One region of the Fusibacter sp. JL298sf-3 genome, then DNA from elsewhere that is predicted to be linked to it. Evidence: riboswitches for the same ligand, from Rfam matches in the RefSeq annotation. Region 1 holds a riboswitch; each other region holds the start of a gene.
What was found. Region 1 has a riboswitch for cyclic di-GMP ahead of ACR6HW_RS06015 (GspE/PulE family protein). Riboswitches for the same ligand answer to the same signal wherever they lie in the genome.

Region 1 (4,230 bases):
TTCCTTGGCCTGTTTAAGCAGAGTTTCTGCATCCTGATTTCGGGTCACCATGGTCTTTATCACACGGTCCATAACCAGCACTTCGTGTATGGCGGTTCTGCCGGAGTACCCCGTTTGATTACAGGCGTTGCACCCAGTGCCTTTGTACAGATGCTGTACCGAATGTCCGAGCATTGCCTGTTCTTCTGCACTTGGCGTATATGCTGTTTTACACTTTAGGCATATTTTTTTCACGAGACGTTGTGCCACGACACCGACGACACTGGAGGCGATTAAGTATTCGGGAATCCCCATATCTGATAAGCGGGTAACGGTGCTTATGGTATCGTTGGTATGAATGGTCGAGAGAACCACATGACCCGTTATTGCCGCTCTAACGGCAATTTCTGCCGTTTCCACATCGCGTATCTCACCGACCATAACGATGTCGGGGTCTTGTCTGAGAATAGAGCGCAACCCCTCTGCAAACGTCAGACCCGCTTTGTTGTTCACTTGCACTTGGTTGATGCCCTCCAGTCGATACTCTACGGGGTCTTCAACTGTAATGATATTTTTGCTTACTTTGTTCAGCTCTTTTAAGAACGAATACAGCGTCGTCGTCTTGCCGCTACCGGTGGGACCGGTGACCAAAACAATGCCCTCGGGCACTTTCATAATTTTCTCCACCAGTCTCAAATTGTGTGCTGTAAAGCCTAAATCGTCTTTTTTAACGACGAGACTGCTCCGATCGAGAAGTCGTATAACGACTTTTTCGCCATAGACCGTCGGCAAAACCGAAATACGCATATCGATGGGAATGCCCTCTATGGTCGTTTCTACGCGTCCATCTTGCGGCAGTCGACGTTCGGAGATGTTCATTTTCCCCATGATTTTAATACGCGTTACCAACGCGCCATGGGTGGATTTCTCCGGCGTCATCACTTCTCTGAGATCGCCGTCGACGCGAAAGCGTATGCGGACGTTGCGTTCAAAAGGTTCTATGTGAATGTCACTGGCTTTCGAACGCACCGCTTGCGAAATAATGCTGTTGACCAAGCGCACCATGGGTGCATTGGTAACGTCTGCGTCTTCTTCGTCATTGATTTCTTCTAAAACGCCCGCTTGACTTTTATAATCTTCTACCGCTTTTGCCGCCGTTTCAGAGGTGTCGTAAAAGCGGTTGATGGCCTTGGCGATATCGAGCGAAGAGCTGATAACCTGCTGTATCTCAAGGCCGGTAATAATGCGAATATCATCCAGTGCAATGATGTCCAAAGGATCGGACATGGCCACTTTCAGCACATTTTTCTCAAGTGCAATGGGGATTAGCGAATGTTTGCGCGCCAAAGATTCGCTAATCAGCTTTGGTACTTTTGGGTCTATATAGATTGTATTGATGTCTAAATACGGAATGTCGTACTGCTGTTCGAGCACCTCAAAGAGCTGCTCTTCTGTAATCCAGTCTTGTGTAATAAGAACAGCACCGAGCTTCTGTCCCGAATCCTTTTGCAGTGCCAAGGCCTGCATCAGCTGGGCTTCTGTAATTACCCCATTTTGAACGAGGATGTCCCCAAGTCTCATTTTTAATTTCATATTGCCCCCAAGTTTTTATAGTCTATATTCAGTATACCGCAATTTGACGCCGAACTCAGTTATTTTTTATCGATGTTTGTTAAGTTCTTTATCGCCTATTTATAGAGCCCCCTAAACCAAGTAGAAATGAACAGGCCTTTGATGTGCTGTATCGGTGAACTCTCAACGATACAGTACACGATTATGTATAAACGCGCACCTATAGGGAACAGTTTTAGAAAATAAAAAAGGCTGCAGTATGTAAACTGCAGCCGAACCGTCATAGCACCATGCCTTAGACTTCATGCTTTGCGCCCTGTTTTTTCAAAACAGTTTGCCCAACTTATTATAATATATTTCTATACTCTTGTAAACAAATATTTAACTGCATAAACGCCTTACTGTCATAAGTGTCTTTCCAATTAGCCTTGCCAAAGCACAACCGCTAAACACGCCGACACAATAAACGGTGCCAACGCCAAGTGCCGTTCACTTGATTTGAAAACGACTTTTTTGAAAGCCGCGTAGACACCGGCACAAACAAACATCAACCAAAGTGCTGCCCATATGTACACGCCCCCAAGGACTGCGCCGACAACTAGAAAAAACTTGACGTCACCATATCCGAGGCCATTGCCGCCTGTGGTCTTGTTGGAAACCAGCGCCAGCCCATAGAGCACTAAAAATCCGGCCAAACTCCCTGCGAGTCCCATAAGCGGTGTTGTATACAAAGGATTTTTACCGACAAAACTCATGACCCAAAGGGGCACGGCCAACAGGAGCCCCATGAGCACACTCTTGTTGTGTATTTTGTGGTGGTCGATATCGATAAAAGCGACGACTATAAAATAAGCAGACAGCAGACAGTAAAAAGGCGTCGCCAGCTGAAAGCCAAAACGCGCAAAGATGCCTAGAAAGACTGCACTTGTCAAAAGTTCCACGCCAAGGTAACGCGCTGAAACAGGCGTCCCGCAGTGCGCACAGCGCCCCTTAAGCCAGAGCCAGCTGAACACCGGCACCAAGTCAATCGGCCGCAGTACCGTCTCACAAGTGCCACAACGACTTCTCGGGGTCACGACACTTACGCCTTGAGGGATTCTGTAAATACAAACATTTAAAAACGATCCCACCGCAAGGCCGATGAGACCGATGACTAGAAAATTACTCCACATTTTCTGATACCTGTTCGACAAAATACTTGTACTCAAAATCATCGCCTCTAATGTGGTCCACAATCCAAGTCGATAAAAACGCAAAGAGTTCCAAAAGCACCTCTTCAGGAGCGTGGGATAACCGTTCGCTTGAAACCTCTTCTAAGTACGCGATAAATCCGCGGTGCTGTGAACTGTGTACCTCGGACATGGGGTAGTTTACAGAGATAAGATACGCCTCTTCATCAGAAAAATGTTGTGTTGCAAACCGTTTCAACCCTTTGAGTAAGGCCTGCGCCTCGTCAAACAAATTGGGATCCTCCATAGCGCGCCTAAACAGCTGCTCCGTTTGATCTGTTAATTCCATAAGCTCTCGATGCTGTTTGTCCAGCGTCTCTACACCGACACTCAACGATACGTCCCACTTCATTATGGCCTCCTATCGACTTCATATTGGGTCATCATAGTTTTAATGGCAGACACATCCCCTTTACACTGTCGCACTTCAGGACGCGCTGTTTTTTCCATAATCTCTCCTAAATAATAATGCGCCAGATCTCTTATATTGTCAATACGAATTAGGTAATCTTTAACGCGCTCGGCTTTTCTTTTTTGGTGGGCCATATCCTTCAAAAGCGCTTCAAAAGCGTCGATGTCGCCAAGGATTGCCACCAAGTCCGCTTTTTGCTCGTGATAGGCGTCGACCCCATCGAGCGCACTGTGCCTCGACATAATAGCGTCTAAAGTCTCCGTGACATAGGTCATGCGCTTTTTCAGCATGCCTTTATAAAAGAAAATCGAAAACGTGTAATTGTAAAATAAAGCCACCGCTATCCCCGCTAAGAGGGCAAACATGCGCACGCCAAAAGTCAGCGGCATGCTCGGTGCTCCATTTGCGCCAACTTGTAGGTATTGGGTCATATAAATGGCTGTAAAAAACGCCACCGGGGATACCGCGCGCCAGTTAATGGTCAATGCCAAATAAAGTGTCAGGGCAACTGAGAGCGGCACAGTGACGAGGTTTACGCCAAACGCCGCAACGAGCACCGCCGTGACAAGCCCTCCCATTGCCGATGCCTCTATTTGCTCAAAGGCAATCTTGCACCCCGACCGGTTAACCGGTTCCAGTGTCAGCATCATCCCAAAGAGAACAGAAATCATATCTCGCCCCACAATGGGGTGGTCCTTAAACAACACATACGCCGTTAAGACGCCTGTAAAAGCTTTTAAAATATATAGTGGGGAATCGAACAACATGGCCTCTCGCCCCAATGTCCACTTAATTCTTCGCATCTGCGCCTCCTCGTTATTCTTTCTTAATTTATATCCTTTTTATTTTAGACTATTCATCATTATAGCCCCGACATCTGTCTATGCCTATGTAAAGTCATTACAAAACGTCATATCTTATCGCAGTTTTCGGTAATTTTTAATAAAATTTTGATATTTGGGGATAACATTTGGATATAAGTATGGATAACGAAGTGACACCATCGTTTTTTCGAATATTTAGCTATGGGAGGGATCG
Region 2 (4,230 bases), 1.7 Mb from region 1:
TGTTCAATATCGTACGGTGCGCCGTCTACAACTAATAGCGCGCCTTCTGGAACTGTCTCATGGGGCTCACTACTAAACTCTTTCGTATGTGATTTCGACTGGTTACGCTCTACATTTTCAGATAGTTCGACTTTCTCAAGGCCGCTCCCATCAATTTGGATGCGGTACCAATGGTACACACTGTCTTTTTCTTTTGGACGTGCGTGGAAGTAAAGCCAGTCCTCCATGCGCATCAGATAGTTGTTAGATACAATTAGCGGCACGTCAAACACCTGAGTTTCCCCTGAAACGTAATCGGTGTAGCATACGGTGTAATCGTCCATATCTTGCTTTTCTGGCTCTCGGTAGTATATATGATAGGCACCCTCTTCTTCGTATTGAACAGCGCGCCCACCGGTGCCTAAAGGCTCCACTTCCATTGTCTCGAGATTGTATCGATTCCAGTTCGCATAAAAATAATCATCTATGATGTTGAATACACCACCAAATGTGGCAATCTCATCTGAAAACACTTTGTTTTCCAAAGTCTCTAAATCTAAATACCAAAGTGTATCGAACCCATGAGTCATATAGTAAAGGCCCGAACCAATTATCATATAATCTCTTGGGTAGATGTCTTCAAATACATGCTTTTCCTCAGTAACAATATTGTAAGCACATAAATTCCTCAAGGGCGCATTATCCAGTTCTACCGTATAATAAAGCTTCTCCTCATAGAGATACGCCGCTGAAGACGGTGCCTTTTCAATTTGCGTCAGTTCAGTGCTGTCTTTCTTCATTTTATAAACGCGATAAGGGTTATCGTATTCGCCAACCTCTTCTAAGGGGGCAACAAAGTACAGCCAGTCGTCTTTATCCCATAAAAAGCTCACGCCTGTATCCAGCAGCACTTCTCGCGTCGTCCCATCGCGTTTCACTTTGTTCAGCCGGTACATTTCTTCAGAATGTACAACATCATCTGAGATATAGTAATACGAGTCGTCCATTGCCATCTTCTTAAAATGCATCCAGTTCATTGCCGCATAGGGTTCGTCTCCTAACGGTTTTTCTTCAGGCGCTTCTAAAACAGTTCCCCGACATCCGACCAACGTCAACAAAAGTACCATCACAAGCCATTTATACCCCTTCATATGTATCCCCCATAAAAAAATATTTTTTTATAGTTTAACATATTATCGCCGGAAACGTCATCTTAAACCCTTACATTTTTCAGAAAATTACAAAAACCCAGTGAAGAAGCAATGACCTCCATCGAGGTGACAGAGGGCATTTCGTCGTCACTGGGTTTTAATTATTTTGAAGGATTGACGAGGTACATGGCGTGGTACGCGTCAAAAGTGATGTCTTCTGTTTTTATAAATTCTGCCACTTCTCTTCCGACAAATCGATAGTGCCAGGGCTCATACATATACCCCGTTTCCCCTTCAAGTCCCTTTGGGTAACGTAAAATATAGCCGTAAGTGTGCGCGTTGTCAGAAAGCCATCGAAAGGCCTCCGTATCTTCAAACCGCTCGGCAATCTGGTTGAGGTCTATGGCGAGCCCAGTCTCGTGTTCAGAATGTCCCGGACGCGCAGAAAAGCGATCGGCTTCAGATTTACCACTACGTGCCACATAGTTGTCGTAGAGGCGTTTTTGAAAATCATGTGTCCTGTAAGCAGAGACAATGGTCAAGGACACGCCCTCGGCTTTTGCCGCACTGTGCATCTCTACAAAAGCATCTAAAGCTCTTTGGTCGAGTCTGTAGGTCTTCGAATCGTTCAAATGATAGGACGCCGGCACATCAGTCAACTGTTCGATTTTGTAGTCCGCAGGAATTTGATTGAACTTGTTGCAGAGTACCATAAGCGTGTTCATCTGCGCTGCCGGCTCAATGGCATCGTCGCTGTAAAATGCGTAATCGAGCTTCATGTTGACCTCTCGCACCACACGCGCATCGTCGTATTCAGGGTAACGCGTAGCATATGCCTCATACCGCTCGGCATTTTCTGACGTGTAATAAGGCACCTCTTCAAAAGGCAAAGCCGCCTCCACAGTCGGTGTCTCAACTACCGGCTGCGCTTCTTCTGCCATAGGGGGTTCCGCCACTGCCGGCACTTGTCCATCTTCTGACAACATACTTTGAATCCCCTTAAAAGCCCATCGCCCTCCTAATACAATTAGTGCCAATACTGTGAGTACCCTCACGCGAAACCAAAAACGCTTTTTTTCAATTTCCTGCCTAGTCATCTCTTACTCCTGTCATATCTTTTTATTGAGGTTGAATTTCTTTTAATATTATAATGGAAAAAGCCCAATTTATCTACTTTTCCTATCGTGAAATCAATAACAAAGGTTTACTTTTGCTGAAATTGCGTATTATAATAAATACAAGTTAGAAATTGGGGGCATCTGTTTTTCACAAGTGATTGTCATACCGATAATCCTACCAAGCATTCCATCAATCAATACATACATCATCTGTGACTACTGGGGGATTCCATTTCTTACACACATGCCGATAGAAAACTCTATCCTTATTTTACATGTAACGAAAAAGGCAAACCTAGCGAAAGCTTGGGACGCAAAGTCTGGAGTCTAAGGTGGTTTACCACGATGATCGTCCGACTGCCAAAATCAATTTTTTGGCAAAGGAGTGTTTACATGCGAACCAAAAAAATCTTTTCCCTTCTATTGAGCTTACTGCTCATAGTCGGCACCTTGCCGCCACTGTCTTTTGCAGCGGCATTGACGCCGATATTGTCGGATTCTGGCGCCGATGCGCCAACACCTCTTCCGACCGCGCTCTCTGACGGACAAGTATTTACCGATAAGTCCGTTTACGACATGGGCGACGGCAACTTTGAAATCAAACTCACCGCACTCGGGCAAAACTTCAAACTGGACAATCCCGATCCACAGGAACTCATCGACGTCTTACTGGTCCTGGACCGCTCCGGTTCAATGGGCAGCAACGGCAGAATGACTTCCATGAAAAACGCCGCAAAATCGGCTATCGACAAGATTCTAAGTGTCGACGGCAACCGCGTGGCGATTTTGCCGTTCAGTTCTTACGCCAATTACAGCAACCGCGTCGACTTCACTAACAACGCGACGACGCTTGAAAACAAGATCGACGACTTGGAGGCAGATGGTGGTACATTTACACAGGACGCTTTCAGAGACGCCAGCAGAATGATGACCAACCGTTCCGACACCTCTCGCAAACCAATTATCATCCTTATGAGCGATGGCTACCCAACTTACTACTACAAGAAAAACATGTTTGGAACTGAATACCGCGGTGGAAACGGTGCAAACAGCAGTGGTGACCACGTCTGGGAGACTGTAAAAGAAGCCATGAAGGCGAAAAACGCCACCGCCAACCTCGACATCTACACCATTGGTTTTGAAATTGGGACATCACCCTACGCCATTGCCACCCTCATGCCGACAGAATCAAATACTGTCTATTACAGAGGCGGCGATGCTTTCAACCACAAATACTGGTCTGACGGTAGCAGCACCACTGTCGACGGCGCTTCTGAGCTCCTCGACATCATCGTCGATATTATCGACCCGTACATCAATGTCAAACCAATTGAAAAGCTCTCGTCTGGCACTTATTCAAACGTCGTCATCGAGGACGTTCTCGGAGACGCTTTTGAAGTGGACGGCGCCCTTCCTACAGGCGTCACACAAGACGGCAGCAAACTCACTTGGACCATCCCGGGAGATGAATTTAAAACAATGGACTCAGGCGCCACTTCTGTAGACACTGAGAAAGTCAACGCCGTTATCATCAAAGTCAAACTTAAAGACTCGGCGTCTGCTGGAACACACTACACCAACGATAGCGCCAAGTCGAAATTTACAGTACATGAAGGCAACCCATACACACCGTATGAAGACAATCGTGGCAGTTTACTCGAAACGACACTACCAAACAACGGTTGGGTCGTCCTCACTATGCCGAACACCGAAGTCGCCCTCACCATTAACAAAACGGTCACAGGGCCGGTAACTGGTGACAACACCTTTACCATTAACCTCTACGATGCGCCGACAGGCGGCAACCTCGTCAGCGGCCCTCACGCCATTACCGTTTCAGGTGCCGGTACAGCAAGTAAAGTCGCCCAACTCAGTATTGAAGACTCTAAGTTCGATGCAAATGGTCAGGTGACTTACTATGCAGACGAAATCGATACCGCCCCTGAATTTTGGAATTACGACAACAGCGCGCGTAAACCGAT
Region 3 (4,230 bases), 1.9 Mb from region 1:
CCCCATTTCACACATATCTAAATTGATTTGTGCCATGCTCTCATAGCCTTTTTTCATTTTCTCTATCGCTATGAGATGCTTACGTGAAATATCGACACTGAACTTTTTAGCCAGTTCTTCTTGTAGTAAACCGCGCGTATGTGTTTTCATAAAAATACCCCCAGTAAAACATTTAAATGTCCATACCGCGCTATCTTCTCCGTGTACAAGTTCTAACTTGCCTTGTAGATTATCATACCACATTTTTTAAAAAAAATCATGCATCAAATTAAAATCTTCGACATGTAGAATACTTGCATTTTGAAAATATACTCTCGGTACGCGTTTTCCAACCATACAAACAACTTCATAGTTAATCGTACCCAAATACGATGCATACACATCAATACTTATATCGTTACCTTCAGTTATACCGAATAAGACCACCTCGTCGTCTCGCTTCACTTCGAGATCCGTCACATCCACCATGCACTGATCCATGCAGATGGTGCCGACTATCGGGCGTTTTACACCGTCTACAGACACCTGTACGCGCCCTGCCAGCAATCTGGAAAAGCCGTCTGCATACCCAATGGGCAATGTGGCTATTTTACGGGTGCTGTCGGCGACAAAGCGATGACCGTAACTGACGCCGTCGCCGCGTTCAATCGTCCTGACTTGAGCGATGCGCGCTTTAAGCGACATGGCTTCTTTTAGTCGGACTGTGGAACGCCGCACTGCTTTTGAAGGGTATAGACCGTAAAGCATGATGCCGGCGCGCACCATATCGAACTGATACTCGGGTAAATCGATAATCCCAGCACTGTTCGACACGTGTAGCCGTCCATAATCAATACCGCGTGCCTTTAAAGCATCCGTCACCGAACAAAAGCGCCTCACTTGCTCGTGGGCAAATGACTTGTCCGCCTCATCAGCTTTGGCAAAGTGCGTAAATACCCCTTCTATCTTTATAGAGGGCAATGCACTTATGTTTGAAATAATCTCTACTGTCTCAGCGGTTGCGGGAAATCCCAGACGGCGCATCCCGGTATCTACCTTTAGATGCACCTGTGCCGTCTTTCCCAGTCTACCGGCAAGTGCAGACAGAAAGACCGCTTGAGTTTCGGTGAAGAGCGTCACCATAATGTCGCAAGCGAGTGCTTGCTCCAGATACGCCTCCGGGGTGTACCCCAAAACGAGTATCGGAACGTCTCGATAGACGTGGCGAAGTGCTAAGGCTTCAGACAGCGTCGCCACCGCAAATTGGTCGGCGCCGTTATCCAACAGCGTTTGTCCGATGTGTACGGCACCGTGACCGTAACCGTCGGCTTTAATCACCGCCATTACCGCGACGCCATCTTCGACGACGCGTTTCACCTCGCGCATATTGTGTGCCACACAATCCAAATCTATTTCTGCCCACACGGGGCGCAACAATCCACTGGCTTCCATATATAACCTCTTCACTCCCTATTTTAGTATATTGCTATAACAAATGCAATGGCGTGTTCTGCAGTATGCGAAAGTGAAATTTCAATGGCTTTTAAACCGTCTTCTTCTGCGCGCTCCCGAGCCCTGCCATACAAGGTGACATATGGCTTCCCTAGGGAATCACGTAAGATTTCAAGTTCGTTTAAATCAAAGCCTCTCACCCCGGTTCCAAAGGCCTTGGCAATGGCTTCCTTTCCCGCAAAATTTGCCGCAATTGTCTCTGCGCGCCCGTTCTTTTCTTCAAACAGCGCGCATTCTTTTTCTGTAAAAAAGCGTCTGACAAAATGTTCCTTACGCGTTATTAAGGCCTCAATTCGCTTGATTTCAACGAGATCGACCCCATTTTTTATCTTCATAGCAGACTCCTTCCACAAGATACATTATACACATTTTTCATAGTTTTGTGTTAAATTTTTAATAATCTACGCCGTGTTCTTTCTATTCAAAGAACTCTCAATACACCTTGAATTCCAAATATTTTGTGTTGTTTGAAATCATTTGGGTATATTGCACCAAAAGACCTTCAGAGGTTCTTTGTGACTTCTGACTTATTTTAAGGATAAACCTTGAAGTTTATACACTGTTCATTATATAATGATAAAGGCTAAATTGCCCTAGCAGATAAAGGCAAAATTACCGAAAGGTGATGACGCAAAGTCATGGGTCTAAGGAGGTTTCCTCTACGATTGCCAGACTCCCAAAGCAAAAGACGATGGAGGCATTAAAATGACAACAGAATTCAAACAAGCGATTTTTCAGTTTGTCAGTGAAGAATACGTGTATCAATCCCACAGTGCGCCACCTAAAGAGACGGTACTCAGTGATTTTATCGCCAAAGCCGAACACGGCAACGAAATGGCGACCATCTTCTTAGCGGAATGGTACCACGATCTCGTACACCGACAGGAGTATCGCTCAGATACCTTAAAAAAACTCAAACTCTTCTTTATGGGACATTAACATAATCAGCCTCTAGTCGCCGGACTTTAGCCGGTGGCAAGGGGCTTTTTTACGCGCTTTTCCAAGGAATAAGATACATCGTACCAAATATGTGCTTTGGCGTCAATCAGCCCCCTGGATAAATTCTAGCTGTTTTTTAACCTTTTGTAAGTGTCATATTAATCATGAACGCCTATAATGAGTTCAAGAGTTCGGTACACTGCTCAAAAAGGAGGTTAACATGTCGATAACACTTGAACAAATCGATCGCGTTATTGAACGAACCGGAGCCGATTATGCGACGGCGAAAGCAGCGCTGGAGGCATCGAACGGCGATGTCATCGAAGCCATTATCCAAATCGAAGGCGACACAACCGACACCGGCACAACTGACGACGCTTTTCAAGGTGAAAAGCCGGAACCCGAATGGCAGGAAAAAGCCAAATGGGCCTTGAAGAAAGCCTGCAAAGCCATCGAGTTCTCACTCAACATCAAAGTCATCTGGAAGAAAAATGACGTACAGCTTTTCGAAGTGCCGCTCTTACTCGTAGCGCTCTTCGTCTTATGGCTGATGCCGTTCTCATTAATCGTCATCGCATTGCCGTTTTTCTTCGGTATTAAGCTGTATATAAAGAGCGCGTTCGGCAAGACCAACGAAGTCTCTGAATGGCTGAGACAACGTACAAAATCGTAAACACGTTTATAAGGAGGTTATTATGTCAGTAAGTTTAGAAAAAATTGATATGCTCATGGAAAGAGCCAACATTTCCTACAAAGAAGCAAAAGACGCCCTGGAAAGACACAACGGGGACATGGTGGAAGCTTTAATCGAACTCGAGTCTTCCCAAAAAACAAATTACAACAAACAGAAAAAAGCACAGGGTGAGCGTCGCAAGCAAGCGCCTAGAAGAGATTTCTTCGACGACGTCAGCGCCTTTATTAAAAAGATGCACAAGACGTCGTTCACCATCGGTAAAAAGGGACACAAAGTCCTCGACTTGCCTTTGACCATTGCGTCCCTCATCATTCTGTTCACACTCCCGGTATCGCTTATCATCTTGTTGATTCCGCTCCTACTCGGTTACAAGTTTATCCTCATCGATGAAAAAGGCAAAAAAGTAAACTTCGGCGAGACGTTTTCAGAAAGCAAAGGCGCACCACAAGAAGAAGAAGTTAAAGTGGAACAAGAAGAAGTGGATCGCAGAGCGTAATCCCATGGCCTTGTCCTCCCAATGAAATGAAGCAAGGTGCCCGCCTTGCTTTTTTTCTTTTTCCGCGCCTTTCTCGTGGTATAATAACATTATACAAACAGTTTACCACTGTTAAATCCACGCTTTAGGAGGCAATATGCACAAGATATTAGTGATTGAAGACGATGTCAAAATCGCTCGTTTTATAGAGCTGGAACTCAAACACGAAGGGTTTGAGGTGGCAGCAGAACACAACGGTCGCGAGGGGCTCGAGCGCGCACTTGCCGAGCCGTTTGATCTCATCGTTCTGGACATTATGCTCCCGGGACTCAACGGCATGGAGGTCTGTAGGCGCATTCGTCTCAACTCACAGATTCCGATTATTATGCTCACGGCAAAAGACGACACCATGGATAAAGTCATGGGGCTGGACTTCGGCGCAGACGATTACATGACCAAGCCCTTTGCCATCGAAGAGCTTCTGGCGCGCATCCGCCGCATTTTCCGCACTGTGCGCCAAACGCCGATTTCAAACGCCAACGTCTTCGTCTCCGGCAATCTCGTCGTCGACTACAACCAGTACACCGTCGCTTACGGCGAAACGCCAATTGAGCTGACCAAAACCGAGTTC

Region 2: linked by a shared signal. The riboswitch ahead of ACR6HW_RS13560 (Cna B-type domain-containing protein) and the one ahead of ACR6HW_RS06015 (GspE/PulE family protein) in region 1 are both predicted to bind cyclic di-GMP.
Region 3: linked by a shared signal. The riboswitch ahead of ACR6HW_RS15165 (hypothetical protein) and the one ahead of ACR6HW_RS06015 (GspE/PulE family protein) in region 1 are both predicted to bind cyclic di-GMP.

The regions. Positions count from the first base shown of each region.
Region 1 covers NZ_CM132608.1:1,214,759-1,218,988, forward strand. The annotation lists gene ACR6HW_RS06015 (GspE/PulE family protein) at 1-1,572, opposite strand, end outside; cyclic di-GMP riboswitch class I at 1,816-1,900, opposite strand; gene ACR6HW_RS06020 (prepilin peptidase) at 1,974-2,723, opposite strand; gene ACR6HW_RS06025 (hemerythrin family protein) at 2,713-3,132, opposite strand; gene ACR6HW_RS06030 (aromatic acid exporter family protein) at 3,132-3,995, opposite strand.
Region 2 covers NZ_CM132608.1:2,873,677-2,877,906, reverse strand. The annotation lists gene ACR6HW_RS13570 (DUF5050 domain-containing protein) at 1-1,130, opposite strand, end outside; gene ACR6HW_RS13565 (M15 family metallopeptidase) at 1,292-2,227, opposite strand; cyclic di-GMP riboswitch class I at 2,527-2,613, shown strand; gene ACR6HW_RS13560 (Cna B-type domain-containing protein) at 2,642-4,230, shown strand, end outside.
Region 3 covers NZ_CM132608.1:3,172,773-3,177,002, reverse strand. The annotation lists gene ACR6HW_RS15180 (hypothetical protein) at 1-150, opposite strand, end outside; gene alr (alanine racemase) at 247-1,431, opposite strand; gene acpS (holo-ACP synthase) at 1,455-1,826, opposite strand; cyclic di-GMP riboswitch class I at 2,087-2,172, shown strand; gene ACR6HW_RS15165 (hypothetical protein) at 2,197-2,430, shown strand; gene ACR6HW_RS15160 (UBA domain-containing protein) at 2,651-3,103, shown strand; gene ACR6HW_RS15155 (DUF4342 domain-containing protein) at 3,126-3,620, shown strand; gene ACR6HW_RS15150 (response regulator transcription factor) at 3,757-4,230, shown strand, end outside.